One region of the Streptomyces purpurascens genome, then DNA from elsewhere that is predicted to be linked to it. Evidence: riboswitches for the same ligand, from Rfam matches in the RefSeq annotation. Region 1 holds a riboswitch; the other holds the start of a gene.
The links. Region 1 has a riboswitch for S-adenosylmethionine ahead of OHU35_RS11630 (aminotransferase class V-fold PLP-dependent enzyme). Riboswitches for the same ligand answer to the same signal wherever they lie in the genome.
Positions count from the first base shown of each region.

Region 1 (15,819 bases):
CTCCGTCCGCGTCACCAACAGCGGCGAGTACGTCCACGCCGCCCCCTGGTCGGTCGGCTCCCAGGGAGCCGCCAACGTCAGCCACGGCTGCACCGGCATGAGCACCGAGAACGCCGCGTGGTTCTACGACACCGTACGCGAGGGTGACATCGTCAAGGTCATCAACTCCGGCGGCGACACCATGGCCCCCTTCGGCAACGGCTTCGGCGACTGGAACCTCGACTGGCAGAAGTGGCGCACGGGCAGCGCCCTCCTGGGCGGCACCCCAGACGGCCCGGCAGCGGCCGACAGGGCCCGACTGCGCCCACAGAGCGTCTGAACGCCCTCAGGGGCTCGTCCCCAGGGGCGCGGGGAACTGCGCGACAAGCCACAACCCACCCGCACCCGCCACACAACCGGTCGAACCGAGCCCCTAGGCGTTCAAGGCCTTCTTCTCCCGCAGCAAAGCAGCCAGCGCCGCCGCGAACTCCACCGGCTCCACCGGCAAGGTCACCGCCGACTCCGCGCGACTCCAGGTCGCCAGCCACGCGTCCTGCGGCCGCCCGATCAGCACCAGCACCGGCGGGCAGTCGAACACCTCGTCCTTGATCTGCCGGCAGAGCCCCATGCCCCCCATCGGCACGGCCTCACCGTCCAGCACACAGACATCGACCCCACCCCGGTCCAGTTCCTTGAGCACCGCGGCCGGAGTCGCGCACTCCAGGAACTCCACCACAGGGACGTCCGGCGCCGGCCGCCGTCCCGTGGCGAGCCGCACCTGCTCGCGGGTGTTGGAGTCGTCGCTGTAGACCAGCACCGTGGCGGTCGGCTGCATTGTTCCTCCGTGACGTCAGCGTCGTAAGGACAGGCCCGATGGGCGGGATGCTACTCCCTTGAACACCACGTCAACACCGGTACGACAGGCAGAGACACTCCGAACGGCACCCCCCGGAGTGAGGGCGGGATAAGCGACCGACATAATGTCGGTCGTGGCGACAGCAACGACAGCAGAAACCGGGCACGCGCACCCGTCGGTCAACCGGCCGAACCTCACCAGCGTCGGAACCATCATCTGGTTGAGTTCCGAGCTGATGTTCTTCGCGGCCCTCTTCGCGATGTACTTCACCCTGCGATCGGTGACGGGTCCCGATCACTGGAAGGAGATGGCTGCCCATCTCAACTTCCCGTTCTCGGCGACGAACACCACCATCCTGGTGCTCTCCTCGCTCACCTGCCAGCTCGGCGTCTTCGCCGCCGAGCGCGGTGATGTGAAGAAGCTCCGGATGTGGTTCATCGTCACCTTCGTGATGGGTGCGATCTTCATCGGCGGTCAGGTCTTCGAGTACACGGAGCTGGTCAAGGACGCGGGCCTGTCCCTGTCCTCCGACCCCTACGGCTCGGTGTTCTACCTGACCACCGGCTTCCACGGCCTGCACGTGACGGGCGGTCTCATCGCCTTCCTGCTGGTCCTCGGCCGGACCTACGCCGCCAGCAGGTTCACCCATGAGCAGGCGACCGCCGCGATCGTCGTGTCCTACTACTGGCACTTCGTCGATGTCGTCTGGATCGGTCTCTTCGCCACGATCTACATGATCAAGTAGCAGGGCCCGCATCCACGCGTGCTCGACGAAGCACGCATCCCAGAAGCATCGACGCAGAAGATCCTGACACCGGGGTAATCCGTGAAAAAGCTCTCCGCACGACGACGCCACCCGCTGGCGGCGCTCGTCGTCCTACTCCTCGCGCTGGCATGCACCGGGGGGCTGTATGCCGTGTTCGCACCGACGAGCCCGGCGAAGGCCGACGAAACCGCCCAGTCCCTCACCATCGAGGAGGGCAAGAAGCTCTACTCGGTCGGTTGCGCCAGTTGCCACGGCACCGGCGGTCAGGGCACCTCCGACGGGCCGAGCCTGGTGGGTGTGGGCGCCGCGGCCGTCGACTTCCAGGTGGGCACGGGCCGCATGCCGGCCGCCACCTCGCAGGGCCCGCAGGTCCCGGCGAAGAAGAACATCTACTCGCAGGCCGAGATCGACCAGCTCGCGGCGTACATCGCCTCGCTGGGTGCCGGTCCGTCCGTCCCGACGGAGGAGCAGTACGGCCCCGAGGGTGCCGACATCGCCAAGGGCGGTGAGCTGTTCCGCACCAACTGCGCGCAGTGCCACAACTTCACCGGCAAGGGCGGTGCGCTGACACACGGCAAGTACGCGCCGACCCTCGAGGGCGTCTCCGCGAAGCACCTCTACGAGGCCATGCAGACCGGCCCGCAGAACATGCCGTCCTTCCCCGACACCACGCTGTCGGAGAAGAACAAGAAGGACATCATCGCTTACCTCGACGCGGTCAACAGCGACAAGACCGAGAGCCCCGGCGGCCTCGAGCTCGGCGGCCTCGGGCCGGTCAGCGAGGGCCTGTTCGGCTGGATCTTCGGTCTCGGCGGACTGATCGCCGTCGCCGTGTGGGTCGCCGCCCGGACCGCAAAGGCCAAGAAGTCATGAGTAGCCAAGACATTCCAGAAGAGAACCTGCCCGCCGAGCACGCGGGACGTGACGAGCACGGGCACGACGCGATCAGCGTCCCGGACGACAAGCACCCGTTCGCCGACCCGGGCCTGCCTCCCCACGAGCACCGGGTCCAGGACGTCGACGAGCGGGCCGCCAAGCGGTCCGAGCGTTCGGTCGCCCTGCTGTTCACGGTGTCGATGCTGGCCACCGTCGCCTTCATCGCCGCGTTCGTGGCGATCCCGGTCGACAAGTCGGTCTTCATCTTCCCGCTGGGTCACATCAGCGCGCTGAACTTCGCGCTGGGCATGACGCTCGGCATCGCGCTGTTCTGCATCGGCGCGGGCGCCGTCCACTGGGCGCGCACCCTGATGTCCGACGTGGAGGTCGCCGACGAGCGGCACGCGATCGCGGCGACGCCCGAGGTCCGCGAGAAGGTCTTCGCGGACTTCAAGCAGGGCGCCAAGGAGTCCGCGCTCGGCCGCCGCAAGCTGATCCGCAACACCATGCTCGGCGCGCTCACGCTGGTGCCGCTCTCCGGTGTCGTGCTGCTGCGCGACCTCGGCCCGCTGCCCGGCACCAAGCTCCGCCACACGCTGTGGTCCAAGGGCAAGCTGCTCGTCAACATGAACACCAACGAGCCGCTGCGTCCGTCCGACGTCGCGGTCGGCTCGCTGACCTTCGCCAAGCCCGAGGGCCTGGAGGAGCACGACCACGAGTTCCAGAACGAGATCGCCAAGGCCGCCCTGATGATCGTCCGGATCCAGCCGGAGAACATCAAGGACAAGCGCGAGCTCGAGTGGTCGCACGAGGGCATCGTCGCGTACTCGAAGATCTGCACCCACGTCGGTTGCCCGATCTCCCTGTACGAGCAGCAGACGCACCACGTGCTCTGCCCCTGCCACCAGTCCACCTTCGACCTCTCCGACGGTGCCCGAGTGATCTTCGGTCCCGCTGGTCACGCCCTGCCGCAGCTCCGCATCGGCGTGAACGACGAGGGCTACCTCGAGGCGCTCGGCGACTTCGAAGAGCCCGTCGGCCCTGCTTTCTGGGAGCGCGGATGAGCACTGCACAAGAACGCCGCAAGGCGCCCGCGGGTGAGCGGGTCGCCGACTGGGCCGACGGCCGCCTCGGGATCTACTCCCTGGCCAAGGCCAACATGCGCAAGATCTTCCCGGACCACTGGTCCTTCATGCTGGGTGAGATCTGCCTCTACAGCTTCATCATCATCATCCTCACGGGTGTGTATCTGACGCTGTTCTTCCACCCGTCGATGAACGAGGTGGAGTACCACGGCAGTTACGTCCCGCTCCAGGGGCAGCTGATGTCGGAGGCGTTCGCCTCCACCCTGGACATCAGCTTCGACGTCCGCGGCGGTCTGCTGATCCGGCAGATCCACCACTGGGCGGCGATCATCTTCCTCGCCGGCATGTTCGTGCACATGATGCGCGTCTTCTTCACCGGCGCGTTCCGCAAGCCGCGTGAGATCAACTGGATGTTCGGCTTCCTGCTGTTCGTCCTGGGCATGTTCACCGGTTTCACCGGCTACTCGCTCCCGGACGACCTGCTGTCCGGCACCGGTGTCCGCTTCACGCAGGGCGCGATCCTGTCCGTGCCGATCGTGGGCACGTACATCTCGATGTTCCTGTTCGGCGGGGAGTTCCCGGGCACCGACTTCGTCGCCCGGTTCTACTCGATCCACATCCTGCTGCTGCCGGGCATCATGCTCGGGCTCGTGGTCGGCCACCTGATCCTGGTCTTCTACCACAAGCACACCCAGTTCGCGGGTCCCGGACGGACCAACAAGAACGTCGTCGGCATGCCGCTGCTGCCGGTCTACATGGCCAAGGCCGGAGGCTTCTTCTTCCTGGTCTTCGGTGTCATCGCGGCCCTCGCCGGCATCGCGACGATCAACCCGATCTGGGTTCTGGGCCCCTACCGTCCCGACCAGGTGTCGACCGGTGCCCAGCCCGACTGGTACATGGGCTTCGCCGAGGGTCTGATCCGTGCGATGCCGGGCTGGGAGGTCAACTTCTGGGGCCACACGCTCGTCCTGGGCGTGTTCATCCCGCTGGTGCTCTTCGGTGTCTTCCTCGGGATCATCGCCCTCTACCCGTTCATCGAGTCGTGGGTCACCGGGGACAAGCGCGAGCACCACATCCTGGACCGGCCGCGCAACGCCCCGACCCGCACGGGTGTCGGTGTCGCCTGGGTCACCGGCTACATCATCATGCTGATCGGCGGTGGCAACGACATCGTCGCCACGCACTTCCATCTGTCGATCAACACGGTCACCTGGTTCGTCCGCATCGGGTTCTTCCTCGGACCGGTCATCGCGTTCATCGTCACCAAGCGCATCTGCCTCGGCCTGCAGCGCCGGGACAAGGAGAAGGTGCTGCACGGCCGCGAGTCGGGCATCATCAAGCGCCTGCCGCACGGTGAGTTCATCGAGGTGCACGAGCCGCTCAGCCAGGAGCAGATGTACACGCTCACCGCGCACGAGCAGTACCAGCCGGCCGAGATCGGTCCGACGACCGACGAGAACGGTGTCGAGCGCAAGGTGAAGGGCTCCGAGAAGCTGCGCGCCAAGCTCAGCGAGTCCTACTACGGCGAGGGGGCCCAGATCCCCAAGCCCACCGCCGAGGAGTACCGGGAGATCACGAGCGGCCACGGCCACCACTGATCGCTGCTTCGCCACGCCACAGAAGGGCCTCGTCCGGTGTTCGGACGGGGCCCTTCGTGGTGCCCGGGGCTGGATAGGGTGGGACCACTGCTTTTACGTGACGTACGACGACCCAGGAGCGGCTGATGAGCGCTGTGACCCCCGCTGGAGGCGACACCGCGGCGGGCCGCTCCTGGCCCGCCCTGCTGAACGGCCTGCTGGACGGCAGGCACCTGAGCGCGGACGACACCGCCTGGGCGATGAACCTGATCATGCGCGGCGAGGCGACCGAGGCGCAGATCGCGGGCTTCGTGGTGGCCCTGCGGGCCAAGGGCGAGACCGTCGAGGAGATCAAAGGCCTCGTCCGGACGATGTACGAGCACGCGAACGTGATCGAGGTGCCCGGGGCGACGGTCGACATCGTCGGCACGGGCGGTGACGGCGCCAAGACGGTCAACATCTCCACGATGTCCTCGATCGTCGTCGCCGGCACGGGCGCGAAGGTCGTCAAGCACGGCAGCCGGGCCGCGTCCTCGGCGTCCGGGGCCTCCGACGTGCTGGAGAAGCTCGGGGTCAATCTGGAGCTGCCGCTGCACCGGGTCGCGGAGGTCGCCGAGGAGGCCGGGATCACCTTCTGCTTCGCGGTGAAGTTCCACCCGGCCCTGCGCCACGCGGGCGCGGCACGCGGCCAGCTGGGCATCCGTACGGTGTTCAACGCGCTCGGCCCGCTGACCAACCCGGCCCGGGTGCGGTCCCAGGCCGTCGGTGTGGCGGACCCGCGCATGGCTCCGATCGTCGCGGGCGTCTTCGCCGAGCGCGGCAACTCGTCCCTGGTCTTCCGGGGCGACGACGGCCTGGACGAACTGACCACCACGGCCACGTCCCGGGTGTGGATCGTCCGGGACGGCACGGTGCGAGAGGAGGCCTTCGACCCGCGCGACGTGGGCCTCGAACTGGTCCCCGTGGAGGCCCTGCGCGGCGCGGACGCCTCCTACAACGCCGAGGTCGCCCGCCGCCTGCTGGAGGGCGAGACCGGGCCGGTCCGCGACGCGGTCCTGCTGAACTCGGCGGCCGCGCTGGTGGCGCTGGAGCCCACGGCGGCACCCCTGGCCGACCAGATCCGTGCCGGGATGGCGAAGGCGGCGGAGTCGATCGACTCGGGGGCGGCGAAGCGGACCCTGGAGCGCTGGGTGGCCGCGAGCAACATCTAGCGGATCCCGTACGGCGTCCCGCGATCCGGACTCGGGTTGCGGGACGCCGATCTTTTCGCGTACTTTCCTGACCAGGTCATGAGTGACAGTCATGAGGCCCCGGCCGACTGTCCGGCAACCCTCCGTCCGTGGCGGGGTGCCCCGGGTGAAGACCAGGCCGCAGGCAGCGAGGTCTGTGGCAAGCGCGTGACGAGGAGTTTCTCGTGAACCAGCGAATGCGATAGGGCCGCAGAGCCCCGCCTCCGCATCCCTCTCCACTTTCACCCCCGCTTGTAGCCCTATGTGCTCGCGGGCGGATTCCACCTGCCTTCACGGGAGTTCACCCATGTCCGTCTCCGCTGTTGCCGCCGACCAGTCCGTTTGTGCCTCGCTGCCCGTTCTGGGCCGGGATGTCACCGTGCCGCTCGTGACCGGGGGCGAGGTCACCTACGCCGCGCTCGACTACGCCGCCAGCGCCCCGGCGCTCCAGCGCGTCTGGGACGACGTCGCCGCCTACGCGCCGTACTACGGCAGCGTCCACCGCGGTGCCGGGTACCTGTCCCAGCTGTCGACCGACCTCTTCGAGAACGCCCGGCGGACCGTCGCGGAGTTCCTCGACTGCCGGGACGGCGACCAGGTGGTGTTCACCCGGTCCACCACCGACTCCCTGAACCTCCTCGCCGCCGCGCTCCCGGCCGACTGCCAGGTCTTCGTCTTCGAGACCGAGCACCACGCCTCCCTGCTGCCGTGGCGGAACGCGCGCGTCACCTACCTCGACGCCCCGAGCAGCCCGCGGCAGGCCGTCGAGACCCTGGAGCGCGCCCTCGCCGACCGGGAGCCTTACGGGCCGGCCCTCGTCTGCGTCACCGGTGCCTCGAACGTCACCGGCGAGCTGTGGCCCGTACGGGAGCTCGCGGCGGCCGCGCACGCCCATGGCGCCCGGATCGTGCTGGACGCCGCCCAGCTGGCCCCGCACCACCCGGTGTCCGTCGCGGACCTCGACGTCGACTGGGTCGCCTTCTCCGGGCACAAGCTGTACGCGCCCTTCGGCTCCGGTGTCCTGGCCGGCCGGGCCGACTGGCTGCGTGAGGCGGACCCCTACCTCGCGGGCGGCGGTGCCTCGCGGAAGGTGGCGCGGCGTACGGACGGCGGCGTCGACGTGGAGTGGCACGACAGTGCCGCCCGTCACGAGGCCGGCTCCCCGAACGTCATCGGCGCCTACTCCATCGCCTCCGCCTGCGCGGCGCTCACCGAGGCCGGGTTCGACAACCTGGTCGCGCGCGAGCAGTACCTGATCGAGAAGGTGCGTACGGGCCTCGCCGAGGTGCCGGAGGTCCGGATCCTCTCCCTCTTCGGTGACGACGCCCCGCGCGTCGGCGTCATCTCCTTCGTCGTCGAGGGCTGGAACAGCTCCCACTTCGCCGCCGCCCTCTCCGCCGAGTACGGCATCGGGGTGCGGGACGGGCTGTTCTGCGCCCACCCCCTCCTGCGGACGCTGCTGGGCAGCGACCCGCAGACCCAGGGCGAGTGCGGGGCACCGGAGGCGGCTCCCGGAGAGAAGTCCCTCAACGCCATCCGGGTGAGCTTCGGCGCGGGCACGCCCGACGAGCACGTCGAGCGGTTCGTCGACGCCGTCAAGGAGCTGGTCCAGGACGGCGCGCGGTGGAACTACCGCACGGAGGACGGCCGTTGCGTCCCGGACACCTCCGCGTGAGCCGGTAGCCGGGCGCCCAGCAGGATCATTCCCAGGGCGCGTTCGGTCGCGTCCGTGAGGAGCTCGGAGGCCCGCACCAGGGCCTCCGCCAGGGCCATAGGAGCCGGCAGGATGCCGCTGAACGCGTCCACGCCCGGCACCTCGTGCGCGCCCTCGCCGAGCGTGCCCGCCAGGGCCAGCACCGGGCGGCCGTGGAGCTTGGCCCGGCGGGCCACCTCGGCCGGGACCTTGCAGCGCGGTGTCTGGTGGTCCAGGGCGCCCTCGGCGGTGACGACCAGGTCGGCGCGGGCCAGCCGGGCGTCCAGGTCGAGATGGTCCAGCAGCACGTCGAAGCGGGGGAGGAGCCGGGCGCCCAGGGCGGCGAGGCCGGCTCCCAGGCCGCCGGAGGCCCCGGTTCCGGGACCGTGGCGGAGGTTCGTGTCCGGGACGGCGACATCGCGGGTGAGGACGAACGCCCAGTTCTCCAGGCCGGCCGACAGTTCCTCGACCTGGGCGGGCGTCGCGCCCTTCTGCGGGCCGAAGACCCGGGCGACGCCCCGCTCGCCGCACAGCACGTTGTAGGGGTTGCAGGCGACGAGGAGCTCCACGTCCGCGAGGCGGGTGTCCAGGCCCCGCGGATCGATGCGGTGCAGACGCGCCAACGCGGCTCCTCCGTACGGAAGTTCCCGGCCCTCCTCGTCCAGGAGCCGGGCCCCGAGCGCCTGGAGCGCGCCCGCGCCGCCGTCCGAGGTGCCCGAGTCGCCGCAGCCGACGAGGATCCGCCCGACGCCCCGGTCGAGCGCGGAGCGGATCAGTTCGCCGACACCGTACGTGGTGGTGGCGCCCGGGTCGCGCAGGTCGCGCGGGACGAGGGAGAGGCCCGCGACCGCCGCCATCTCCACCACCGCCGTGTCACCTGAGCCCAGCAGGGCGAAGTGGGCGCCGATGGTCTCCCCGACGGGGCCGGTGGCGGGCACGGTGACGAGCCGGCCGCCGGTCGCGGCGGCCAGGGCGACGGCCGTGCCCTCGCCGCCGTCCACCAGCGGAACCAGGTCGATCTCGGCGTCGGGCAGGACACGGCGGACACCCGCGGCGATGGCGTCGGCCGCCGCCTCGGCAGACAGGGACTCCTTGAAACCGCTGGGGGCTACGACGACACGGGTCAGCATGAGGGCTCCTTAACGGGTGACGGACACGCCGAGCAGCGGCCACACCGCGACGGCGAAGAGCAGGACGAGCGCGGCGGTCAGCGGGGCCAGGAACGCGGACAGCCGCAGCAGGTCGCGCGGGGTGTAGGTGGGCGTGCCGGGGATCTGCGCGAAGAGCGTGACCGGCTTGGCCGAGGCGGGCAGGGTGTGGCAGAAGCCCGCGGCGGCGGTGGAGGCGAGCGCGGCCGCGACCGGGTTGACGCCGACGCCGACCGCGGCGGCCACGACCAGCGGGACCAGGACCGACGAACGGGCCGAGCGGGACTGCAGGACCAGATGGGCCGCCGTACTGACGGCGATCACGATCGCCAGGAACATCACCGGGTGCTGGCCCGTCGGCAGCCCCGAGACCAGCCACTTCGCCGCTCCCGAGTCGGCGAGCGCGACGCCCATCGCCATCGTCGCCGCCATGAACAGCAGCAGCGACCAGGGGACGGTCTTCAGCGCGTCCTTCAGACGGACGGTGCCGAGAGCGGGGGAGGAGGCGATGACGGCGCCGATCAGCGCGACCAGGGCGGGCGGCACCCGGTGCAGCGGCTCACTGCACCACAGCAGCACCACCGTGGCGAGGAGCAGGGTGCAGCGCTTCTCGGCCTGGCTCCAGGGGCCGGTCACCGACTGCTCGCTGTGCTCCTGGATCTGCTCCGGGGTGATGCTGACCGGGCCGCGGCGGTCGGCCCGCCGGGTCGTCGTCAGCATCACCAGCTCGGCGGCCAGATGGGACGAGGCCACGGCCAGCGGCAGACCCAGCAGCAGCCACTCCGTGAAGCCGATGTGCTGCCCGGTCGTCTCCCACAGCACCGACACGGTGATCAGATGCGCACCCGCACCGATCAGAGTCGCCACCGCCGACAGAAGGATCACGGTCGGAAACAGCAGCGCCAGCATCACGACCAGTCGCTTCCGGTCGGCGAGGACCTTCGCGAGGGCCAGGAACACCGGCAGCGCGAGCGCGGCCCGGCCCGAGGTGGCGGGCACCGCGAACGCCGTGACGACCAGGGCGGCCGTCGTCAGGTGCACGAGCTGCCGTACGGTGCGTGCCCCGCTGACCAGGAACACCGCCGCCCGGCCCGCGAGCCCGGTCCGGCTCACCGCGGCCGCCAGCACGAACGCGCAGATCAGCAGCCACACCGTGGCGTCGCCGAGCGTGCCGAACAGGGTGTCGCTGCTGATCACCCCGGTCACCGTGAGCGCGAGCCCGGCGCCCAGCGCGATGTAGGTGTCGTCGATCGACGTCCCGATCCAGGCACAGGTCGCGAACACGAACACGGCGAGCGTGAAACGGGCGTCGCCGCCGAGTCCCGGGAAGTTCGTGGGTATCGCGAGCAGCGCGCACAACGACAGCGCCACGCACAGGACGGTGGTGGAGCGCGGATTCAGGGTCACGCCACAAACGGTCGGCGAGAGCGGTGAGCCCTCCATGAGCCTTGCATGAAGGAGTTTTCACATGTCCCTCAGGGGCGCGGGGAACCGCGCGAACAACCACGGCGAACCCGCACCCGGCAACGGCGCCCACGCGGCACTACGGCAACCGGTACCCCATCCCCCGCACCGTCTCCACCCGCTCCGCCCCCAGCTTCTTCCGCAGCGTCCGCACGTACACGTCCACGATGTTGGACCCCGGATCGAAGTCGTATCCCCACACATGCGACAGGATCTGCTCCCGGGACAGCACCTGCCCCGGATGCCGCAGGAACAGCTCCAGCAACACGAACTCACGAGCCGTCAGGTCAACCGTCCGCTCCCCGGACCGCGCACGCCTGGTACGGAGATCGAGGCTCAGGGAGCCCGACCGAAGCACCGTCACCTCCGGCGCCCGCGCCGCCGTACGGAGCCTCAGCCGTACCCGGGCGAGCAGCTCCTCGAAGCGGAACGGCTTGGTCATCCAGTCGTCGGCGCCGCCCTCCAGGCCGGCCACCGTGTCCCGTACGGAGTCCCGCGCGGTCAGCACGATCACCGGCACCGACACCCGCGCCTCGCGCAGCTCGCGCAGGATCGTGAAGCCGTCCCGGCCGGGCAGCCCGATGTCCAGGACGACGAGGTCGAAGCCGCCGGTCAGGGCGTACTCGTAGCCCGCGTCGCCGTCGGTGACGACGGTCGTGGTGAAGCCGTTGGAGCGCAGGCCCTTCTCCACGAAGGAGGCGATGCGCTCCTCGTCCTCGACGATGAGGATGCGGTTCACGGGGAGTCCCCTTCCGGTGCCCGGGGTGCGTGCAGAACGAGGGCGAAGCCGGCGCCGCCACCGGGCGTGCCGTAGAGCCGCACCCGGCCCCGGTGGCCCTCGGCGATCGCCTTGACGATGGACAGCCCGAGTCCGGCGCCGGAGCCCCGGGTGCCGCGGCGGGCCGTGCCGCGCCGGAAGCGTTCGAAGATCACCTCGGCGTCCTGGGGCTGCACACCGGGCCCGGAGTCGGCGACGTACAGCTCCAGGTCCGGGCCGTCGGTGCGGGAGCCGATGCGGATGGTCTGGCCGGTCGTGGTGTGCTGCACGGCGTTCTGCGCGAGCTGCACCATCGCCTGGGTGATCCGCTGCGGATCCAGCTCGGCCTCCAGGTCGGCGACCCCGTCGAGCCGCCAGTCGCGTTCGCCCAGGGTGCGGGCCTTGACGTAGACGTCGGCGGTGAGTTCGGCGACCTGGACCGGCTCTGGGGTGACGAAGTCGGGGCGTTCGGCCTTGGCGAGCAGCAGCAGGTCCTCGACGATGCGGCTCATCCGGTCCAGCTCGTCGGTGACCAGCCGGACCGTCTCCTCGCGTTCGGCCGGGTCGTCGCCCATCAGCTCCAGATGGCCGCGCACGATGGTGATGGGCGTACGCAGTTCGTGCCCCGCGTCGTCGACGAACTCGCGCTGGGCGGCGAAGGCCCGCTCCAGCCGGTCGAGCATGCCGTTGAACGTCTCGGCGAGAGCGGCTATGTCGTCGTTGCCGTGCACCGGGATCCGCCGGGTGAGGCCCTGCTCGGTGAGCTGGGCCGCCGCGGTGCGCACCACCCGCACCGGTTTGAGGATCCGCCCGGCGACCGCCCAGGCGATGCCGACGGTCAGCAGCAGGGCGACCCCGGAGATGACGAGCAGCGTGCGGAACATGTCGTTCACCCGGGCCCGCTCGCGTTCCGGGTGGAAGGCGACGACGAACGCGGCGTCCGGCGCCCGGCCCTGCCGGGCCACGGTGACCTTGGCCCAGCGGATCTCGCCCTGAGGCCGCCGGAGCACCCCGGAGGAGTCGGGCGAGTCGAAGACGGCGCGCTTGGCGCCGGGATCCCGGTGCAGGGGCAGGGCGACGGGCAGGTCGTGCTGCTGGCGGATCTGCCGGGGGCCGCTCCCCGCCCGGCCGACCAGGCCGATCAGCTCCTCGTCCGCGTCGGGGTACTGCCGTTCCAGGAACACCGTCAGCAGCCGGTTCGCGTCGGTGAACGGGCGGCCGGTCTGCGGATCCCCGCCCCGTTCCTCGAAGTTGGCGAACTCGCCGGTCTCCTGGGTGAGCAGGCGGTTGATCCGGTTGTCGACGTCCCGCAGCAGGAAGGAGCGGGTGGTCATGGCCACCGAGGCGAGCGCGACCGCCATCACGAGCAGCAGCCAGAGCAGGATGCGGACCCGGGCGGAGACGCGCCGCCGGCCGGGGTCAGTTGTCGGAGCCGGGTCCGTCGTCGCCCGGTCCGTCGTCTCCGTTGCCCTGGCCGCGGTCGTCGTCATCGTCGTCACTCGCTGAGCTGTCGGTCACCGGGGGCCGCGAGACGACCTCGTCGCCCGGCGTGGCGGCGGGCGGCGTGGGCTTCGAGGCGGGCGTGAGCGTGGAGGTGGGCGTGGGCGAGCGGTTGTCCAGCTCCACCTGCTGGGAGGGGACCTTGGGCGACTGGGGACTGTCCGCGAGGGCGTAGCTGGTCGCGGCGATGCCCAGCGGGATCAGCACGACGGCGGACAGGGCCGCCATCCGGCGAGAGAAAACCATGTGCCCGATCCTGCGGACGGAACCCGGGGAGCGGGATGAAGCGCGGATGAAGAACTCTTCATCCGGAATCCCGGGTCCGGCGTGCCGTGTCCGGAACCGGTCCTCAGTTGTCCAGCCCGATGGAGAACGCCGCCTCCAGGTCGTGCTGCGAGTACGTACGGAACGCCACGTGCGTGTCCGTGCCCTCCACGCCGGGGATCTTGCTGATCCGGCCGGGGATGACCTCGGCGAGGTCCTCGTGCTGCTTCACCCGGACCATAGCGATGAGGTCGTAGGTGCCGGTGACGGAGAAGACCTCGCTGACGCTGTCCAGCGCCGCGATCGACTCCGCGATCTCGGGGATCCGGTCCACGCTGGTCTTGATGAGGACGATCGCGGTGATCACGGCTGGTTCTCTCCCTCGGGGGCCGGAGCAGGGGCGGTCTTCACTCTAGTGGGGCCGGTGGGACGGCCGTAGCGGACCGAGGCGTAGCAGAAGCCCAGACCGAAGCCGATCAGGTGGGCGAGGTAGGCCACCCCGGGCCCGTCCGAGGCCCGCCCCGCCGCCAGCCACTGCAGTGCCGCCCAGAACGGCAGCACGACCCAGGCCGGGAAGCGCACCGGCAGGAAGAAGAGGAACGGCAGGAGACTGGTCACCCGGGCACGGGGGAACAGGTACAGGAACGCGCCGAGGACCGCCGAGATCGCCCCGGAGGCACCGACCAGGGGCTGCTCGGAGTCCGCGTTGGCGACGGCGTACCCGAGCAGGGCCAGGTAGCCGCAGCCGACGTAGAACAGGGTGAACTGCACCCGCCCCATCCGTTCCTCGGTCATCGCCCCGAAGACGTAGAGGAAGAGCATGTTGCCGAGCAGGTGCACCCAGGTGCCGTGGACGAAGAGCGCTGTCGCCGGGGTGAGCGCCGACCCGGGGGATCCCTCGAACAGTTCTGCGGGGATCACGCCCCAGTGCCGGAAGTAGGCCCGCTGCGCGGCGAGCAGATCGTCGCCCGAGCCGTACGCCGGGCCGATGCCCGAGGCGGGCCCGGCCAGGAAGACCGTGCAGCACAGGGCGATCAGTGCGTACGTCACCGGCGACGACGACCCCCTGATCGATCCGCTCACCCGGCCGATCGACGCGCTCCACTTGCTGATCATGGATACAGAGCATGACGTAACCGGACGCAACCGCACAGACCGCCTCGCCGCCGTGGACACGCAGGCGACGAGGACCCAGCAGGCCGTAGGGTTACGAGCCACACGCACCGGGGAAGCCGGTGGCGTCACGGACACTAGAAGGAAAGAGAACAGGCCACGATGACGGTTCCCCTGCCGACCGCCGAGACGCGGTGGCGCTGCACCCTCTGCGGCAACCTCACGCGCTTCGACGTGACCCGCTCGTCGAAGGTCGTCGAGTACGTCCACCTCGACCTTGCCGGAGAGGCGAAGGTCGAGGAGCGCGAGGTGCTCAGTGAGACCATCGAGTCGGTGCGCTGCCGCTGGTGCAACGCGGTGGACCAGGTGGAACTCGTGGACAGGCCGGGCGCCGGCTCCTGACGGGAGCGGGCCCCGCACAGGCATTGGGGTGTGACGGATGGCGGAGACCACAGGCGGGGGGCCGGGCGACGGCGCCGCCGAGGTGCTCGACCGTCCGCTGCCCGACGGCGTGCGACGCAAGGTCGTCCAGATCGTCTCCGACGGCTTTGGATCGCTGACGGTCGGCGAGCTGCCCGCACAGCTCAGGCAGTACGCCCGGTTCGCCCCGAACCGCAGGGCCAAGTTCGCCGGCAACGCCATGGCCTCCGCGCTGGAGACCGACCCGCTCTTCCGGCAGCGCATCGGGGAGAAGCTCAGAGAGGCCCAGCCGGAACTCGCCGGCGCCCTCGACTCAGGCTCCCCGCCCCCGGCCGCGGACCCGCTCGACGTGGCGGCCGCGGCCTACGTACTGCGGCCGACCGACTGGGTGAAGCTGGTGACCGCCGCCGGCGAGGAGGCCCAGCGGGCCGACGCCGAGCGCGCCGACGAGGAGAGCCGGGCCGAGCTGGAGCGGCTGCGCGCCGAGCTGGCCCGGGCCCGTGACCACACCAGGGCCGAGACCGAGCGGCTGCGCACGGAGCTGGAATCGGCCAAGAGGGAATCCGAGTCGCTGCACCGCAAGCTCCGCGCCGCCCTCAGTGACGTCAAGCGCGGCGAGGCCGCCCTGCGCAAGGCGCACGGCGAGATGGAGGCCGTCCGCGCCGAGGGGCACGCCCAGGTGTCCGCCGCCGAGAGCGAGACCCGGCGGCTCAAGGCCCGGCTGGGGGAGACCGAGGCGGCCCTGGAGGCCACGCGCCGGGCGGCCCGCGAGGGCCGCAGCGTCGAGGACATGCGGGTGCGGCTGCTGCTGGACACCCTGCTGGACGCCACCCAGGGGCTCCGGCGTGAACTGGCCCTGCCGCCGGTGTCGGTGCGGCCCGCCGAGACCGTGGACGCCGTCGAACCGGGCCGGATGAGCCCGAAGGACATCGCCGCCCGCGCGCTCTCCGAGGACGATCCGCAGGTCCTCGACCAGCTGCTGGCGCTGCCGCAGGCCCATCTGGTCGTCGACGGCTACAACGTCACCAAGACCGGCTATCCGCAGATGCCGCTGGAGAAGCAGCGCCTCAGGCTGCTGGGGCAGCTCTCGCA
Region 1 is NZ_CP108341.1:2,531,387-2,547,205, reverse strand. It holds gene OHU35_RS11665 (Ig-like domain-containing protein) at 1-319, shown strand, start outside; gene OHU35_RS11660 (response regulator transcription factor) at 413-814, opposite strand; gene OHU35_RS11655 (heme-copper oxidase subunit III) at 960-1,580, shown strand; gene OHU35_RS11650 (c-type cytochrome) at 1,662-2,474, shown strand; gene OHU35_RS11645 (ubiquinol-cytochrome c reductase iron-sulfur subunit) at 2,471-3,541, shown strand; gene OHU35_RS11640 (cytochrome bc complex cytochrome b subunit) at 3,538-5,160, shown strand; gene trpD (anthranilate phosphoribosyltransferase) at 5,286-6,350, shown strand; SAM riboswitch class IV at 6,425-6,541, shown strand; gene OHU35_RS11630 (aminotransferase class V-fold PLP-dependent enzyme) at 6,676-8,043, shown strand; gene OHU35_RS11625 (glycerate kinase) at 7,998-9,191, opposite strand; gene OHU35_RS11620 (SLC13 family permease) at 9,201-10,616, opposite strand; gene OHU35_RS11615 (response regulator transcription factor) at 10,753-11,412, opposite strand; gene OHU35_RS11610 (ATP-binding protein) at 11,409-12,920, opposite strand; gene OHU35_RS11605 (small secreted hydrophilic protein) at 12,850-13,176, opposite strand; gene OHU35_RS11600 (Lrp/AsnC family transcriptional regulator) at 13,280-13,561, opposite strand; gene OHU35_RS11595 (rhomboid family intramembrane serine protease) at 13,558-14,310, opposite strand; gene OHU35_RS11590 (hypothetical protein) at 14,470-14,709, shown strand; gene OHU35_RS11585 (NYN domain-containing protein) at 14,747-15,819, shown strand, end outside.

Region 2 (15,819 bases), 1.7 Mb from region 1:
CAGGGTGCCGACCTTCCGTGCGGTGGTGCTGGGCTTCTCACGGATGCTGACGTCCCGGACGTCGCTCCAGCCGCCGCCCCATTCCTGCGCGGCCGCGGGACCGGCCTTGATCTCCGGGGCCGCCGAAGCGCCGGAGTTCATGGTGGCCATGAGGCCCACGGAGGCGATGCCGACCATGGCCAGCCTCGTGATCTTGTTCAATTGTTCCCCCAGTAACAAGGTCGATCTTGGTCGTTCGCGATCTTAGGTGGGGGAGAGACGAATCGGCCAGAGGATTTCGGTCACCTGTGCCCTACGCCGCAGATGCCTCACTCGTCACCGTGACCCGCCCCAGCAGCTCCTCGTACACGCCCCGGTCGAACTCCCCCGCGACCGTCGCCGCCGACAAGGCGGCAACCGGTTCCGCGATCCACAGCCGCACCGGCCGGGTGCCGGGGAAGATGCCGACGTCTGCTGGATCAGCTGTGGCTGAAGGCCGGCCAGGTCAAGGACTAGGCTAGGAAGACACCGTCGGCTCCCGGCGACCCGAGGGTGTTGAGACCTGTATGCGGGCTGTTCCTCAGGCCCAGTCGGTGCAGGAATTGAGCAGGGTGTCACCTTCGAATCTGGCCACCTGCACGCCGATTTCGTGGAGCCCTGCATCGTCCGAAGCGCTGCTGGTCCAAGTCTTGGTCGTTCCCGATCCGTCGAAGTTCTTCCTCCAGGGCCAGTTCACTCTCTTGCCGTTGTACTGCTCGCTGACCAGCCTCATTCGCACGTGGTGGTTGTCTGGGCTGATGTCACTCAAGTTGAACTCCAGGCCGACCTTGGCCGTGGGGTCGTACCAGTTGGTGATCTTGATGGCACCCGAAGCCCCGGTAGTCGTACACCCTGCGTAAGCCGTAGGAGCGGCTGTTGCTGGACTGGTAGCGAAGGCGGTCAGCAGAAGAGCCGCTGCACCAGTGCAGGTTGCCAGATGCCTCTTTTTCACATTCGCCCTTTGTTCGAATTTGACTGTGCATCGTCAATCTAATTGGTCGATCACAGTTGAGGGTGAAGGGGTGGCAAAATGGCTAAAATGCTCCGATAGTGTCTGAATGTGATACGAGGGCTGGAGGCATGCGGGCACAACCGCACGGGTTAGGCCGCACTGGCCTCCCCCGAAACCACCACCTGCCCCAGCAGCTCCTCATATGCCCCTTGGTCGAACTCCCCGGCCACTGGTGCTGCCACCGTCGCCGCGGACAAGGCCGTCGCCCGGGTCAGGCGGTCCGGCCAGGGGAGGTGTTCGATCAGGCCCGACAGCAGGCCCGCTACCGCCGAGTCGCCCGCGCCCGTCGGGTTGCCGTGTACCGGGGCCGGTGGGGTGGCGCGCCAGCGGCCGTCTCGGGTGGCTGCGAGCAGGCCCTCGCGGCCGAGGGACGCGACGACCGCGCCCGCGCCCCGGCGGCGGGCGTCCTGGGTGGCTCGCACGGGGTCGTGGGAGCCGGTCAGTTCCGCCAGTTCGTCGGTGTTCGGCTTGATGAGGTCGGGGCGGGCGGCGACGCCTCGGCGCAGGGGTTCGCCGCTGGTGTCGAGGAGGACCGGGATGCCGGCGGACCTGGCCGTGCGGACCAGGCCGGCGTATGCGCCCACCGGGACGCCCGGGGGGAGGCTGCCGCACAGGGCCACGGCGGAGGCGGTGGGGAGCAGGGCCTCGTAGGCCTCCTGGAAGGCGGACCATTCGGCGGGGGTGACGGTGGGGCCGGGTTCGTTGAGTTGTGTGGTGTCGCCGGACCGGTCGTCGACCACGGCGATCGTGCGGCGGGTCGCGCACGTGATCGGGACCAGCGCGTCCACCACGCCCGGGACCGAGGCCAGTCGCTCCTGGACGACCCGTCCCGTCGCACCGCCCGTGAAACCGGTCACCGTCACCTCGTGGCCGAGGGCCGCGAGGACCCGGGCCACGTTGACGCCCTTGCCGCCCGGGCGTTCCGTCACCTCGGAGACGCGGTGGGAGGTGTGCGGCCGGAGGGACCGTACGCGGTAGGTGATGTCGAGAGCGGTGTTCAGTGTGACCGTGAGGATCACCTGGTCGACCTCCCCCGATACAGAGACATGCGCTTGCTGCCGTGAACTTTCCGGAAGCCTGATCATGTCAAAGAGACGGCGGTCGGCCCAGTCCTGGACTCGGCCACCGTCGCTCGACTGCGGGATGGATCAGTGCAGTTGGGGACCGATCACCCATTCGCCCCGGCGCATCACACCCTTGAGGTCGTACGCGGAGTCCAGAAGCACCAGGTCGGCGAATTTCCCGGGCTCCAGTGAGCCGATCGTGTCGGCCATTCCGAGCAGGCGGGCCGGGTTGGCGGACAGGGCCGTCACCGCGTCCTCGACGGAGAGGCCGTCGACCGTGACCGCGCGTTTGAAGGCGCGGTCCAGGGTGAGCGTGGAGCCCGCGATGGTGCCGTCCTCGACCAGGCGGGCCACGCCGTCGGCGACCTCCACCTCCAGCGGGCCGAGCCAGTAGCGGCCGTCGCCGAAACCGGCCGCGTCCATCGCGTCGGTGATGAACGCCACGCGGTCCGCTCCGGCGTGGTGGAACGCCAGCCGGAGTGCGGCGGGGTGCAGGTGCGTGCCGTCGTTGATCAGCTCGACGGTGATGCGGTCGTCCTCGAGGAGCGCGGTGATCGGACCGGGGGAGCGGTGGCCGAGGGGTGGCATCGCGTTGAAGAGGTGGGTGGCCACCGTCGCGCCCGCGTCGATGGCCTCGATGGTCTGTTCGTAGGTCGCGTCCGTGTGGCCGATCGCCGCGATCACGCCCTGTTCGGCCAGGAGGCGTACGGAGTCCAGGCCGCCGGGGAGTTCGGTGGCCAGGGTGACCATCTTCGCCTGGCCCCGGGCCGCGTCGATCAGCTTGCGGACGTCCGCGGGGTGCGGGTCGCGCAGGAGGCCCTCGGCGTGGGCGCCCTTGCGGCAGGGGGAGATGAACGGGCCCTCGAAGTGGACGCCGGCGATCTCGCCCTGTTCGGCGAGTTCGCTGAGCAGGCCGGCGCGTCGGGAGAGGAAGTCCATGTCGCCGGTGACGGTGGAGGCGACCAGGGTGGTCGTGCCGTGCAGGCGGTGGGTGTGGATGCCCTTGAGGATGTCCTCGGCCGAGCCGGAGGTGAAGGAGGCTCCGCCGCCGCCGTGGTTGTGGAGGTCGACGAAGCCGGGGATCACGTAGTGACCGGTTACGTCGATGACCTGGGCGTTTTCCGGGGCTGTGGCGGCGATGCGGGTGCCGTTGATGACGACCCGGCCGTTTGTGACCGTCTCCGTGGGGAGGACCACGGTCGCGCCGGTGAGGACCGTGAGGGTTCCCGATGGTGCGGAGTGCGGGTGGTGCGTGGCTGGTCGCGCAGTTCCCCGCGCCCCTGGGGCATCGGTCATCAGGGCGTTACCTCCATACGGTCGGTCCGGTCGAGGAGATCCCAGGCGAGCAGGCCCGCGCCCAGACAACCGGCCGCGTCACCCAGGGCCGCGGGGACGATCGACGGCTGTTTCTGGAAGGTGATGCGGCTACGGATCGCTTCCCGCAGGGGTGTGAAGAGGGTTTCCCCCGCTTCCGCCAGGCCACCACCGATGATCAAAGTGCGTGGATCCAGCAAGGTCAGGGCCGTGACCAGGCCGTCGGCGAGGGCGTCGATGGCGTCCTGCCAGACCGCCCGGGCCTTCGGGTCGCCGGATTCGACGGCCTTCGCGCAGTCGGCCGCGTCCGCGTCCGGGTCGCCCGAGGCCGCGGCCCAGGCCTCGCTCACGGCCGCCGCCGAGGCGAAGCGCTCCAGGCAGCCGCGCTGCCCGCACGGGCAGGGGGCCCCTCCGGGCCGTACGACGATGTGGCCGATCTCGCCCGCGAAGCCGTGCGCGCCCGACTCGACCCGGCCCTCGACGCCGATGCCGCCGGCGATGCCGGTGCCCAGCGCCACGAACAGGAACCGGTCGGCGCCGCGGCCCGCGCCGACCCGGCCCTCGGCGAGGGCGCCGGTGCGTACGTCGTGGCCCAGGGCGACCGGGACGTCCAGCCGTGCCGCGAGCGCGTCGCGCAGGGGGACGTCGCGCCAGCCGAGGTTCGCGGAGTAGACGGCGACGCCCTCCGCCTCGTCGACGATGCCGGGGACGGCCACGCCGGCGGCGGCCGCGGGCATGCCGAAGTGCTCGGCGCCGTAGGCGCGCAGCTCGGTGGCGAAGTCGAGGATGCCCGCGACGACGGCGTCCGGACCCTGGTCGCGGCCGGTGGCCCGCCGGGCCCGGTGCAGCACCTCGCCCCCGGGCCCGGCCAGGGCGGCCTTCATTCCGGTGCCGCCCACGTCCAGGGCGATGACATGTCTCACGGAACACAGTGTGACCCGGGGACCCGCAAGAGGTCTAGTCCACTCACGTGGTGTAGACCTTATTCCGAATATCGAAAGTTTTCGGTGGCGGTGACGCCAGGGTTGGGGAAGTGCAGCGGTGCAGCGGCGGCGGATGGCAGGAACGATCGCGGCGGTGTCCGCACTGGGCATGACGGCGGTCCTCGGCGGCTGCGGTGTGACGGGCGGCTCGGGCGACGTGACCCTGAAGCTGGTCGCCGCCGACTACGGCGACAGCAACGCCAACAGCTCCCAGAAGTACTGGGACAAGCTCGTCGAGGAGTACGAGGCCGACCACCCCGGCATCAAGATCGACGTCAGCGTCTACTCCTGGAACGACGTCGACCGCAAGGTCAGGGAGATGGTCGCCGCCGGTGACCCGCCGGACATGGCGCAGATCGGCTCGTACGCCGGTTACGCGGCCCAGAACCAGCTCTACAAGGCCGACGAGCTGCTCTCCATACCCGTGCAGGCCGACTTCGTCGGGCAGCTGGCCTCCGCGGGGCAGGTGAAGGGCGTGCAGTACGGCATGCCGTTCGCCTCCTCCACGCGCGTGCTCTTCTACAACAAGACCCTCTTCTCCGAGGCCGGCATCACCCCGCCCAAGACCTGGGACGACCTGGCCGACGACGCCGAGGCGCTCAAGGCGGAGGGCGTGACCTACCCGTACGCGCTGCCCCTCGGCCCGGAGGAGGCGCCGGCCGAGACCATGCAGTGGATGCTCAGCGGCGGGGGCGGCTACACCGACACCGTCGACAGCTACGGCATCGACGCCCCGGAGAACGTAGACACCTTCTCCTGGCTGAAGGACGACCTGGTCGGCAAGGGTCTGACCGGGCCCGTCGCGCCCGGGGAACTCAACCGGGCCGACGCGTTCGCCGCCTTCGCCAAGGGCGAGGTCGGCATGGTCAACGGGCACCCGTCGCTGATGAACATCGCCGCGAAGAAGGGCGTCAAGTACGGCATGGTGCCGACGCCGGGTAAGGAAGGCACGAGCAAGTCCACGCTCGGTGTCGCCGACTGGATGACGGCCTTCCGCAAGAACGGCCACCGCGACCAGGTCGGCGACTTCCTCGACTTCGTCTACAGCGAGAAGAACGTGCTGGCCTTCTCCCGCGAGTACGACCTGCTGCCGGTCACCACCTCCGCGTCCGGGACCATGTCCGTCTCCGACCAGGACCGGCACCTCAGGCCGTTCCTGGAGGAGCTGCTGACCTCCGAGCTCTACCCGGTCGGCAAGACCTCGTGGGCCGACGTCAGCGCCGAGATCAAGCAGCGCATCGGCAAGGCCGTCGCCCCCGGCGGCAGCCCCTCGGCCGTCCTGGGCCAGCTCCAGGCGGAGGCGTCCCGGGCGGAGAACGCGGAGTAGGCGCTGTCGGTGGCGGGCGCTACGGTGCCGGGCATGGACGAGGACACGGGTGAGCAGGGGCTCGGGCGCCGGGAGCGGGACATTCTCGCGCTCGAACGCCGGAGCTTTTCCGGGCCCGGCGCGAAGGAACGGGCCGTGCGGGAGGAGCTGGGGCTCGCCCCTGTGCGCTACTTCCAGCTTCTCAATGCCTTGCTGGACGACCCCAGGGCTCTCGCCCACGACCCGGTGACGGTGAATCGGCTGCGGCGGGTTCGGGAACGGCGGCGGGCGGAACGCTGAGGTTCGTGGGGTGTCCGGCCGTGGCGGGGTGCGGGTGCGTCCGTGGCTGGTCGCGCAGTTCCCCGCGCCCCTAGGGGGCGCCTCTGCCGAGGCGGTCCGCCAGTGCGCCCAGCAGGTGTACGACGCCCTCCGGGCCGTCCACCACCAGGTCCGCCCGGTCCCGGAGTTCCGTCACCTCGTCGCTGCCGCTGCAGACCAGCAGGCCCGGGGTGCCGTCCGCGCGGAGGCGGTCCACGGCGGAGTAGGCGGGCAGGTCGCCCAGGTCGTCACCGCCGTAGAGGACGGAACCGGCGCCGATCTCCCGGGCGAACTCGGTGAGGGCGACGCCCTTGTCCATGCCGGGCGGGCGCAGTTCGAGGACCAGCCGGCCGGGCTCCACGATCAGGCCGTGGCGGCCGGCCAGGCCGGTGAGCGGCTCGCGCAGCAGGTCCAGGGTGGCCTGCGGGTCGGCGGCCCGGCGCGTGTGCACGGCCACGGCCCGGCCCTTCTCCTCGATCCAGGTCCCCTGCGACGCCCCGAGCCGTTCGAGGAGTTCGGGCAGCTCCCCGCGGACACCCGCGACTCCGGGATGCGGGGCGGGGGCGCTGATCTCGCCGCTGCGGGCGTCCCACCGCTCGGCACCGTAGTGCCCGAGGACGACGAGGTGTTCGAGACCGGGTACGTCCGCGAAGCCGCCGTTGCGGACCGCGACCTCGGCCGGGCGGCCGGTGATCACCGCCACGGCGGCCACCTTCGGCGCGAGCGCCGCCAGCGCCGCCAGCGCCTCCGGATGGGCCCTGGCCAGCTCCGGATCGGCCACGATCGGCGCGAGCGTCCCGTCGAAGTCCAGCCCGATCAGCGCCTCGGAGGGCCGCGCGAGGAGGGCGTCGAGACCCTCCTGCCCGGCCTTGGTGACGGGTGTCGGCAATGCCTCCGGGCTCATCACCGCTCAGCCCCTCAACGCGTCGAGCTGGTCCAGGAACCACTGCGCAGGCGGCAGCGCGGTCGCCGCCGCGGCCAGCCGTTTGCCGCGCTCGGCGCGTTCCTCCGGGCGCATCGACAGCGCCTCGTGCAGGGCGGCCGCCGTGCCGGTCACGTCGTACGGGTTCACGGTGATCGCGTCCTCGCCCAGCTCCTCGTACGCCCCGGCCTCCCGCGACAGCACCAGCGCGCAGCCCGCGTCGGAGACGACCGGGACCTCCTTGGCGACGAGGTTCATGCCGTCGCGGATGGGGTTGACGAGCGCCACGTCGGCGAGCCGGTACGCGGCCAGGGAGCGGGCGAAGTCGTCCTTGAGGTTCAGTACGACCGGGGTCCACCCCGGGGTCCCGTACTCGGCGTTGATCTCCTCCGAGACCCGCTGCACCTCGGCCGTGTAGTCGCGGTACACGGCGAGGTCCTGCCGCGAGGGGTAGGCGAAGGCGACGTGCACGACGCGCTCGCGCCACTCGGGGTGGGAGTCGAGGAGCGTGCGGTAGGCCAGCAGGCCGCGCACGATGTTCTTCGACAGCTCGGTGCGGTCGACCCGGACGATGGTGCGGCGGCCCTCGCCGATCTGCTCCCGCAGCGCGGCCATCCGCTCCTCGACGTCCGGCTCGTGCGCCCGCTTGCGCAGGAAGTCCGCGTCGGCCCCCAGCCCGTGCACGCCGACCCGCGTGCCCCCGAGCCCGTCGGCGAACCGCTCGGCACACGCGACGAACGCGTCCGCCCAGCGCTGCGTGAGGAAGCCCAGCCGGTCCGCGCCCAGCATGCCGCGCAGCACCTGCCCGGCCACGTCGTCCGGCAGCATGTGGAAGTACTCGGGCGGCGCCCACGGCGTGTGCGAGAAGTGCCCGATCCTCAGATCCGGCCGCAGCTCGCGGAGCATGCCCGGCACCAGCGTCAGGTGGTAGTCCTGCACGACCACGGCCGCACCCTGCGCCGCCTCCTCGGCCAGCGCCCGAGCGAACGCCCGGTTGTACGTCTCGTACGACGTCCACTGCCGCCGGAACTCCGCGTCGAAGACCGGCTCCAGGGGAGTCTGGTAGAGCATGTGGTGGACGAACCACAGGACCGAGTTGGCGACGCCGTTGTACGCGTCGGCGTGCACGTCGGCCGGGATGTCCAGCATCCGTACGCCGTCCTCGCCGACACCGCGCCGGACCGCCTCGCGGTCGCCGTCGGACAGCGCCGAGCAGACCCAGAGCGCGTCCGCGTCCGAGCCGATCGCGGAGAGCCCCGAGACCAGCCCGCCGCCGCCCCGTTTGGCGTTCAGCGAACCGTCCTCGCCCACCGTGTACGAGACCGGGCCGCGGTTGGAGGCCACCAGCACCTGTGCAGCACCGAACGTTGAAGCCATAGCCCTCAACCTAGCCCGGCCCGGAAACGCTCAAACGTACGGACCTGCCGTACCCGGCCGAAAACAGCCCCGGTCAGGCGGCCTTCCGCGCCTGGTACTCGGCGATCTCCACCATCGGCGGACGCTCCTCGGTGTCCACGGAGTACGTCCGCGGTTCGAAGCCGTCCCCGCCCCGCTCGAACTGCGTCAGGGACGGCCGGATCAGATGCCCGCGGGCCAGCCGCAGCTGGGCCGTGCGGTAGATCGCGGCGGCCATCCGGCCCAGAGCCTGCCCGTCCTGGTGCCGGTGCTTGCGCACCCCGACGTCGACCTGGGCGAGGGCGTCCAGGCCCGCCAGGTGCAGGGCGTCGACCAGCATGCCCAGCTCGACGCCGTACCCGACGGGGAACGGCAGCTGCTCAAGCAGCGAGCGGCGGGCCGCGTACTCGCCGCCGAGCGGCTGCACGAAGCCGGCCAGCTGCGGCCAGTGCATGTTGAGCAGCGGGCGTGCCATCAGCTCGGTGACCCGGCCGCCCTGCCCGGCGGCGGCGCCGAGCGGACGGTCGTACATGGCCTTCACCAGGTCCACGCCCGGCTCGGTGAGCAGCGGGCCCACGATCCCGGAGACGAAGTCGGACGAGAAGTCCCTCAGGTCCGCGTCGACGAAGCAGACGATGTCCCCGCGGGTGGCGAGCAGCGAGCGCCACAGCACCTCGCCCTTGCCGGGCACCGCGGGCAGCCGCGGGAGTATCGCGTCCCGGTGCACCACCGTCGCGCCCGCGGCCGCGGCCACCTCCGACGTACGGTCGGTCGAGCCGGAGTCGACGACGACGAGCTCGTCGACGAGCGGCACCTGCCGCATCAGGTCGTGGCGGATGACGGCGGCGATGTCGCCGACCGTCTCCTCTTCGTTGAGCGCGGGCAGCACGACACTGACCGTCTGGCCCGTGCGCTGCTTGGCGGCGAGTATCTGGTGGAGGGGGCGATCGGTCGCGGACCAGGAACGGGTGCTCAGCCAGCGCTCGACTTCTTCCAGCACCGTGGCGGCTCCTCTGCGTGCTCTCGGCGGGACGGACTGTGAGCCATCTCGCGGTTCGGACGACTATCTCAACTGTCCTGGTCGTCGGTTACAGTCTTGAACAACGCGGGTGACCATCGCATGTCCGGGGTCAACCCACGTCGACAACCGAATACAGCTCATCCAGAGGGACAGAGGGAAACGGCCCGTTGAAGTCCCGGCAACCCTCCAGTCGGTTCTCGTAGGTCACTGTCGACCACACGCGCGAGGCTCCCGGCTCGGGAAGGTGCCAAATCCGTCTCACGGCGAGATGCGTCGTGAGGAAGATGAGGAGAAAGGGCCTCGCCTCACATGGCTGCGCAGACTGTTGCAAGCACCACCGAATCCACCGTAGACCTCGGCCCCGCCGCCGCCCTGAGCTGCCGCGAGTGCGGTCACCGCGTCCCCCTCGGACCGGTCTTCGCGTGCCAGGAGTGTTTCGGCCCGCTGGAGATCGCCTACGACTTCTCGGCCTACGACACCGAAGAGCTCCGCAAGCGCATCGAAGCGGGTCCCGCGAACATCTGGCGCTACGCCCCGCTGCTGCCGGTCCCGGCCGACGTGGCGGAGAAGCCGAACATCAACCCCGGCTGGACCAAGCTCGTCAAGGCCGACAACCTGGCCCGTGAGCTCGGCGTCGACGCCGGCAAGCTCTTCGCCAAGGACGACTCCGGCAACCCGACGCACTCCTTCAAGGACCGCGTCGTCGCCCAGGCCCTTGAGGCCGCCCGCGCCTTCGGCTTCACCACCCTGTCCTGCTCCTCCACCGGCAACCTCGCCGGTGCGGTGGGTGCCGCCGCGGCCCGCGCCGGCTTCCGCTCCTGCGTGTTCATCCCGCACGACCTGGAGCAGGGCAAGGTCGTCATGGCCGCGATCTACGGCGGCGAGCTCGTCGGCATCGAGGGCAACTACGACGACGTGAACCGCTTCTGCTCCGAGCTGATCGGCGACCCGGCCGGCGAGGGCTGGGGCTTCGTCAACGTCAACCTGCGGCCGTACTACGCCGAGGGCTCCAAGACGCTGGCGTACGAGATCTGTGAGCAGCTCGGCTGGCAGCTGCCGGACCAGCTCGTGGTGCCGATCGCCTCCGGCTCGCAGCTCACGAAGATCGACAAGGGTCTGCAGGAGCTGATCAAGCTCGGTCTGGTCGAGGACAAGCCGTACAAGATCTTCGGCGCGCAGGCCGAGGGCTGCTCGCCGGTGTCGACGGCGTACAAGGCCGGCCACGACGTCGTACGCCCCCAGAAGCCGGACACCATCGCCAAGTCGCTGGCGATCGGCAACCCGGCGGACGGTCCGTACGTGCTCGACATCGCGCGTCGTACGGGCGGTGCGGTGGAGGACGTGAACGACGAGCAGGTCGTCGAGGCGATCAAGCTGCTCGCGAAGACCGAGGGTGTGTTCGCGGAGACCGCCGGTGGGGTGACGGTGGGGGTGGCGAAGAAGCTGCTGGAGAACGGGCTTCTCGACCCTGCCAAGACCACGGTCGTGCTGAACACGGGCGATGGGCTGAAGACGCTGGATGCGGTGGCCGGTACCGGGCTGACCGCGACCATCCGGCCCAACCTGGATTCGTTCCGGGACGCCGGACTCGTCTGACCGTTGCCTGCTGCGGGCCGGTGGGGGCTGGTCGCGCCCACGCGGCGGAGCCGCAGATCGGCACAGCCCCGCGCCCCTGAGGGCGCGCCCCAGCCGTAGCTTCAATCAAAACCGGAGGTCATATTCCGATGAGCGTCACCGTTCGAATCCCCACCATCCTGCGTACCTACACCGGCGGCCAGGCCGAGGTGGCTGCCGAGGGGGCGACCCTCGGGGAGGTCATCTCCGATCTGGAGAAGAACCACACCGGGATCGCCGCCCGGGTGCTGGACGACCAGGGCAAGCTGCGCCGGTTCGTCAACGTGTACGTCAATGACGACGACGTGCGCTTCGAGCAGGGTCTTGAGACGGCGACGCCGGACGGTGCCGGTGTGTCGATCATTCCGGCCGTCGCCGGTGGCTGAACCGGTCGACCGGCTTGATTATTACCATCGGTAACGGCCGTCACTGAGAGTCCATCGAATTGCCCCCTCCGTGAGAGAAACGGAGGGGGCAATTCTGTGTGGTTGAGCGCGGTACAGTTGGGGAACGCGATCCCGATCCCCTGATCGGGCACCCTGAATTCCTGCCGCGCGCCCGACAAGATGTAGCCAAAGTGTGTGCGTCTTTCGTGGCTTTTGTTCCCTTTGCGTGGCCCGACTTGCCCTGAAGTCAGGCGAATTCTCCCCACATTCCGGATCCTGCGCGTCCAGAATTCTCGTCCGATTGACCTGTTGCAGAGGGCAGTTGGACAGATACATTCGGCCGCGGTCGACGCGTTCCGGCGCACGCCCCCAATCCGTGGGGGGTGAGGTCTGACCCGGATCCGCGAAGTGCGGGTCTGTGCAAGGGCCAGTAATAGGGGAGTTAGGCATGGCTCAGGGCACCGTCAAGTGGTTCAACGCGGAGAAGGGGTACGGCTTCATCGCGGTCGACGGTGGTGCGGATGTTTTCGTCCACTACAGCGCGATTCAGATGGACGGCTACCGCACCCTTGAAGAGGGTCAGCGGGTCGAGTTCGAGATCTCGCAGGGTCAGAAGGGTCCACAGGCCGACATGGTTCGCGTCGCTGCCTGAACGCGCGACCACGACAAACCGCAAGCGGCAGGTCTTCTCTGAAGGGCCCGTACCCCCCGGGGTGCGGGCCCTTCGGCCTGTCCGGCGGCCGGCCGGGGCGAAGGGTCGGCGGGGGGCTCGTAGAAGTCCGCCGCGCCCGAGGGTGCCCCGATGCCCACCCCGGTGCGGGGGCGGCGACTTCGCGCTCCGGACCCGCTCGCGTCGGCCGCTCGGCCGCCGCCGCGGGCCGTGGGCCCAGGCGTTTCCCGGCCTCGGGCGATCCGCCGCGGCGCTGTCCGCGGCCTGCGGACGAGCCGGGCGCGCCCCGTTCGCCGGGGGCTGAGTGCGCCTCCGTATCCCGAGAGGCGCTTGCACTCGCCTAGGCCGAGTGCTAATCATTGCGTTAGCACTCTGAAGGTGAGAGTGACAACGTAAGGACCGGGTCGGTGAGGCCCGCAGGCCGGGTGGGGAAGGAACCACGAGGCTGGCGAGCCGTCCGTCGCGGGCGCGGGCGCGGTCCGAAGTAATCACCCCCAGTCCTGGAGGGACCACTTCACATGGCCAAGATCATCGCGTTCGACGAGGAGGCGCGGCGCGGCCTCGAGCGCGGCATGAACCAGCTCGCGGACGCCGTCAAGGTGACGCTCGGCCCCAAGGGCCGCAACGTCGTCCTCGAGAAGAAGTGGGGCGCCCCCACGATCACCAACGATGGTGTCTCCATCGCCAAGGAGATCGAACTCGAGGACCCGTACGAGAAGATCGGCGCCGAGCTGGTCAAGGAAGTCGCCAAGAAGACGGACGACGTCGCCGGTGACGGTACGACCACCGCGACCGTTCTCGCCCAGGCCCTGGTCAAGGAGGGCCTGCGCAACGTAGCCGCCGGCGCCAACCCGATGGCCCTGAAGCGCGGCATCGAGCGTGCCGTCGAGGCCGTCTCCGCCGCCCTGCTGGAGCAGGCGAAGGATGTCGAGACCAAGGAGCAGATCGCTTCCACGGCCTCCATCTCCGCCGCCGACACCCAGATCGGCGAGCTCATCGCCGAGGCCATGGACAAGGTCGGCAAGGAAGGCGTCATCACCGTCGAGGAGTCCCAGACCTTCGGTCTGGAGCTGGAGCTCACCGAGGGTATGCGCTTCGACAAGGGCTACATCTCGGCGTACTTCGCGACCGACATGGAGCGTATGGAGGCCGTCCTCGACGACCCGTACATCCTGATCGCGAACTCCAAGATCTCCAACGTCAAGGACCTGCTCCCGCTCCTGGAGAAGGTCATGCAGTCGGGCAAGCCGCTGCTGATCATCGCCGAGGACGTCGAGGGCGAGGCCCTGTCGACCCTGGTCGTCAACAAGATCCGTGGCACCTTCAAGTCCGTCGCCGTCAAGGCCCCGGGCTTCGGTGACCGCCGCAAGGCGATGCTGCAGGACATCGGCATCCTCACCGGCGGCGAGGTGATCTCCGAGGAGGTCGGCCTCAAGCTGGAGAACGCCACGGTCGACCTGCTGGGCAAGGCCCGCAAGGTGGTCATCACCAAGGACGAGACCACCATCGTCGACGGTGCCGGCTCGGCCGACCAGGTCCAGGGTCGCGTCAACCAGATCCGCGCCGAGATCGAGAACAGCGACTCGGACTACGACCGCGAGAAGCTGCAGGAGCGCCTGGCGAAGCTCGCCGGCGGCGTGGCCGTCATCAAGGCCGGTGCCGCCACCGAGGTGGAGCTCAAGGAGCGCAAGCACCGCATCGAGGACGCCGTTCGCAACGCGAAGGCGGCCGTCGAGGAGGGCATCGTCGCCGGTGGTGGCGTGGCCCTGCTGCAGGCCTCCCAGGTGTTCGAGAAGCTGGAGCTCGAGGGTGACGAGGCGACCGGCGCCAACGCCGTGAAGCTCGCGCTGGAGGCCCCGCTGAAGCAGATCGCCGTCAACGGTGGTCTCGAGGGCGGCGTCGTCGTGGAGAAGGTCCGCAACCTCCAGGTCGGCCACGGCCTGAACGCCGCGACCGGTGAGTACGTCGACATGATCGCCGAGGGCATCATCGACCCGGCGAAGGTGACCCGTTCCGCGCTGCAGAACGCCGCCTCCATCGCCGCGCTGTTCCTCACCACCGAGGCCGTCATCGCCGACAAGCCGGAGAAGGCGGGCGCTGCCCCGGCCGGCGGCGGCATGCCGGGCGGTGACATGGACTTCTGATCGACCCCTGGGATTCCCCGGGTTGATCAACGGTCTTGCCGAGGGCGGCACTCCCTGTTCCGACAGGGGGTGCCGCCCTCGGGCGTGTGCGGGGTCACAGTGCGGGCGGGATGGCATGGGCGGGCCGGATGGTTGAAGCGTACGTCCTATGCGTATGCACATACTGTCCGGTATCCGAAGGAGCCCCTGAGTGACCGTCGCCGCCTCCCGCGCCGCCGAAATCCTGTCCCGGCCCGTCACGCTCAACGGCCTGACCGTCCCGAACCGCATCGCGATGGCGCCGATGACCCGCATGTTCTCCCCGGGCGGTGTCCCCACCGAGGACGTCGTCTCCTACTACTCCCGCCGTGCCGCCGCCGGAGTCGGCCTGATCGTCACCGAGGGCACCTACGTCGGGCACGAGTCGGCCGGGCAGAGCGACAGCGTGCCGCGGTTCCACGGCGAGGAGCAGCTCGCGGGCTGGGCGAAGGTCGCCGAGGCGGTGCACGCCGCGGGCGGCACGATCGTCCCGCAGCTCTGGCACATCGGCATGGTCCGCAACCAGGGTGAGCCGCCGGTCGCCAACGCCCCGGCCGTCGGCCCCTCCGGTCTGCGCATCGGCGCCACGGAGCCCACCGGCAAGGCCATGACCCAGGCCGACATCGACGCCGTCATCGGCGCGTTCGCCGAGGCCGCGGCCGCCGCCGAGCGCATCGGCTTCGACGGCGTGGAGATCCACGGCGCCCACGGCTACCTGCTCGACCAGTTCCTCTGGGAGGGCACCAACCGCCGCACCGACGCCTACGGCGGCGACCGGGTCGCCCGCGCCAAGCTCTCGGAGGAGATCGTCGCGGCGGTCCGCGAGACCGTGTCCGCCGACTTCCCCGTCATCTTCCGCTACTCGCAGTGGAAGCAGGAGGCCTACGACGCCCGCCTCGCCGAGACGCCCGAGGAGCTGGAGGCCATCCTGACGCCGCTCGCGGCCGCCGGTGTCGACGCCTTCCACGCCTCCACCCGCCGCTACTGGGTGCCCGAGTTCGAGGACTCCGACCTCAACCTGGCCGGCTGGACGAAGAAGCTCACCGGCAAGCCCGCCATCACCGTCGGCTCGGTCGGCCTGAACGGCGTCGACTTCCTCAAGTCCTTCCAGGGCCAGGGCGCCGAGGTCAACGACCTCGACAACCTCCTGGACCGCTTCGAGCGCGACGAGTTCGACATGGTCGCCGTCGGCCGCGCGCTGCTCCAGGACCCGCAGTGGGCGGCCAAGGTCCTGGCCGGCCGCTTCGAGGACACGGCCCCGTACGACCCGGCGGCGCTGAAGACCCTCAGCTGACCTCGTCGCCTGAGGCTCTGGATCTGCTTGCGTCAGTCAAGGACACTGACTGAGCGCCTGTTCACCTGCCATTTCGTGAGGAGATCCAGATGACGACGACCGAGTCCCGCCCGGCGGAGGGTGGCCCTTCGGATGAGCCCGCACCGGTGGTCCGTACGACCGCCGGTGCGGTACGCGGCCGAACGGAGGAGGGACTCGCCGTCTTCCGCGGCATCCCCTTCGCCGCGCCCCCGGTGGGCGAGGCCCGCTTCCAGGCACCGCGCCCCGCCCACGCCTGGGACGGCATACGCGACGCCCACGCCTTCGGCCCGCCGCCCCCGCAGGACGTCGGCAGCCTGGG
Region 2 is NZ_CP108341.1:4,237,280-4,253,098, reverse strand. It holds gene OHU35_RS19245 (SH3 domain-containing protein) at 1-201, opposite strand, end outside; gene OHU35_RS19240 (hypothetical protein) at 560-787, opposite strand; gene OHU35_RS19235 (1-phosphofructokinase family hexose kinase) at 1,120-2,049, opposite strand; gene nagA (N-acetylglucosamine-6-phosphate deacetylase) at 2,179-3,390, opposite strand; gene OHU35_RS19225 (ROK family protein) at 3,390-4,331, opposite strand; gene OHU35_RS19220 (ABC transporter substrate-binding protein) at 4,465-5,718, shown strand; gene OHU35_RS19215 (DUF3263 domain-containing protein) at 5,752-5,997, shown strand; gene otsB (trehalose-phosphatase) at 6,068-6,919, opposite strand; gene OHU35_RS19205 (trehalose-6-phosphate synthase) at 6,926-8,314, opposite strand; gene OHU35_RS19200 (glucosyl-3-phosphoglycerate synthase) at 8,388-9,332, opposite strand; SAM riboswitch class I at 9,488-9,644, shown strand; gene thrC (threonine synthase) at 9,663-10,949, shown strand; gene OHU35_RS19190 (ubiquitin-like small modifier protein 1) at 11,078-11,353, shown strand; gene OHU35_RS19185 (cold-shock protein) at 11,802-12,005, shown strand; gene groL (chaperonin GroEL) at 12,542-14,167, shown strand; gene OHU35_RS19175 (NADH:flavin oxidoreductase) at 14,358-15,479, shown strand; gene OHU35_RS19170 (carboxylesterase/lipase family protein) at 15,569-15,819, shown strand, end outside.
Region 2: another riboswitch for S-adenosylmethionine. It lies ahead of thrC (threonine synthase); the one in region 1 lies ahead of OHU35_RS11630 (aminotransferase class V-fold PLP-dependent enzyme).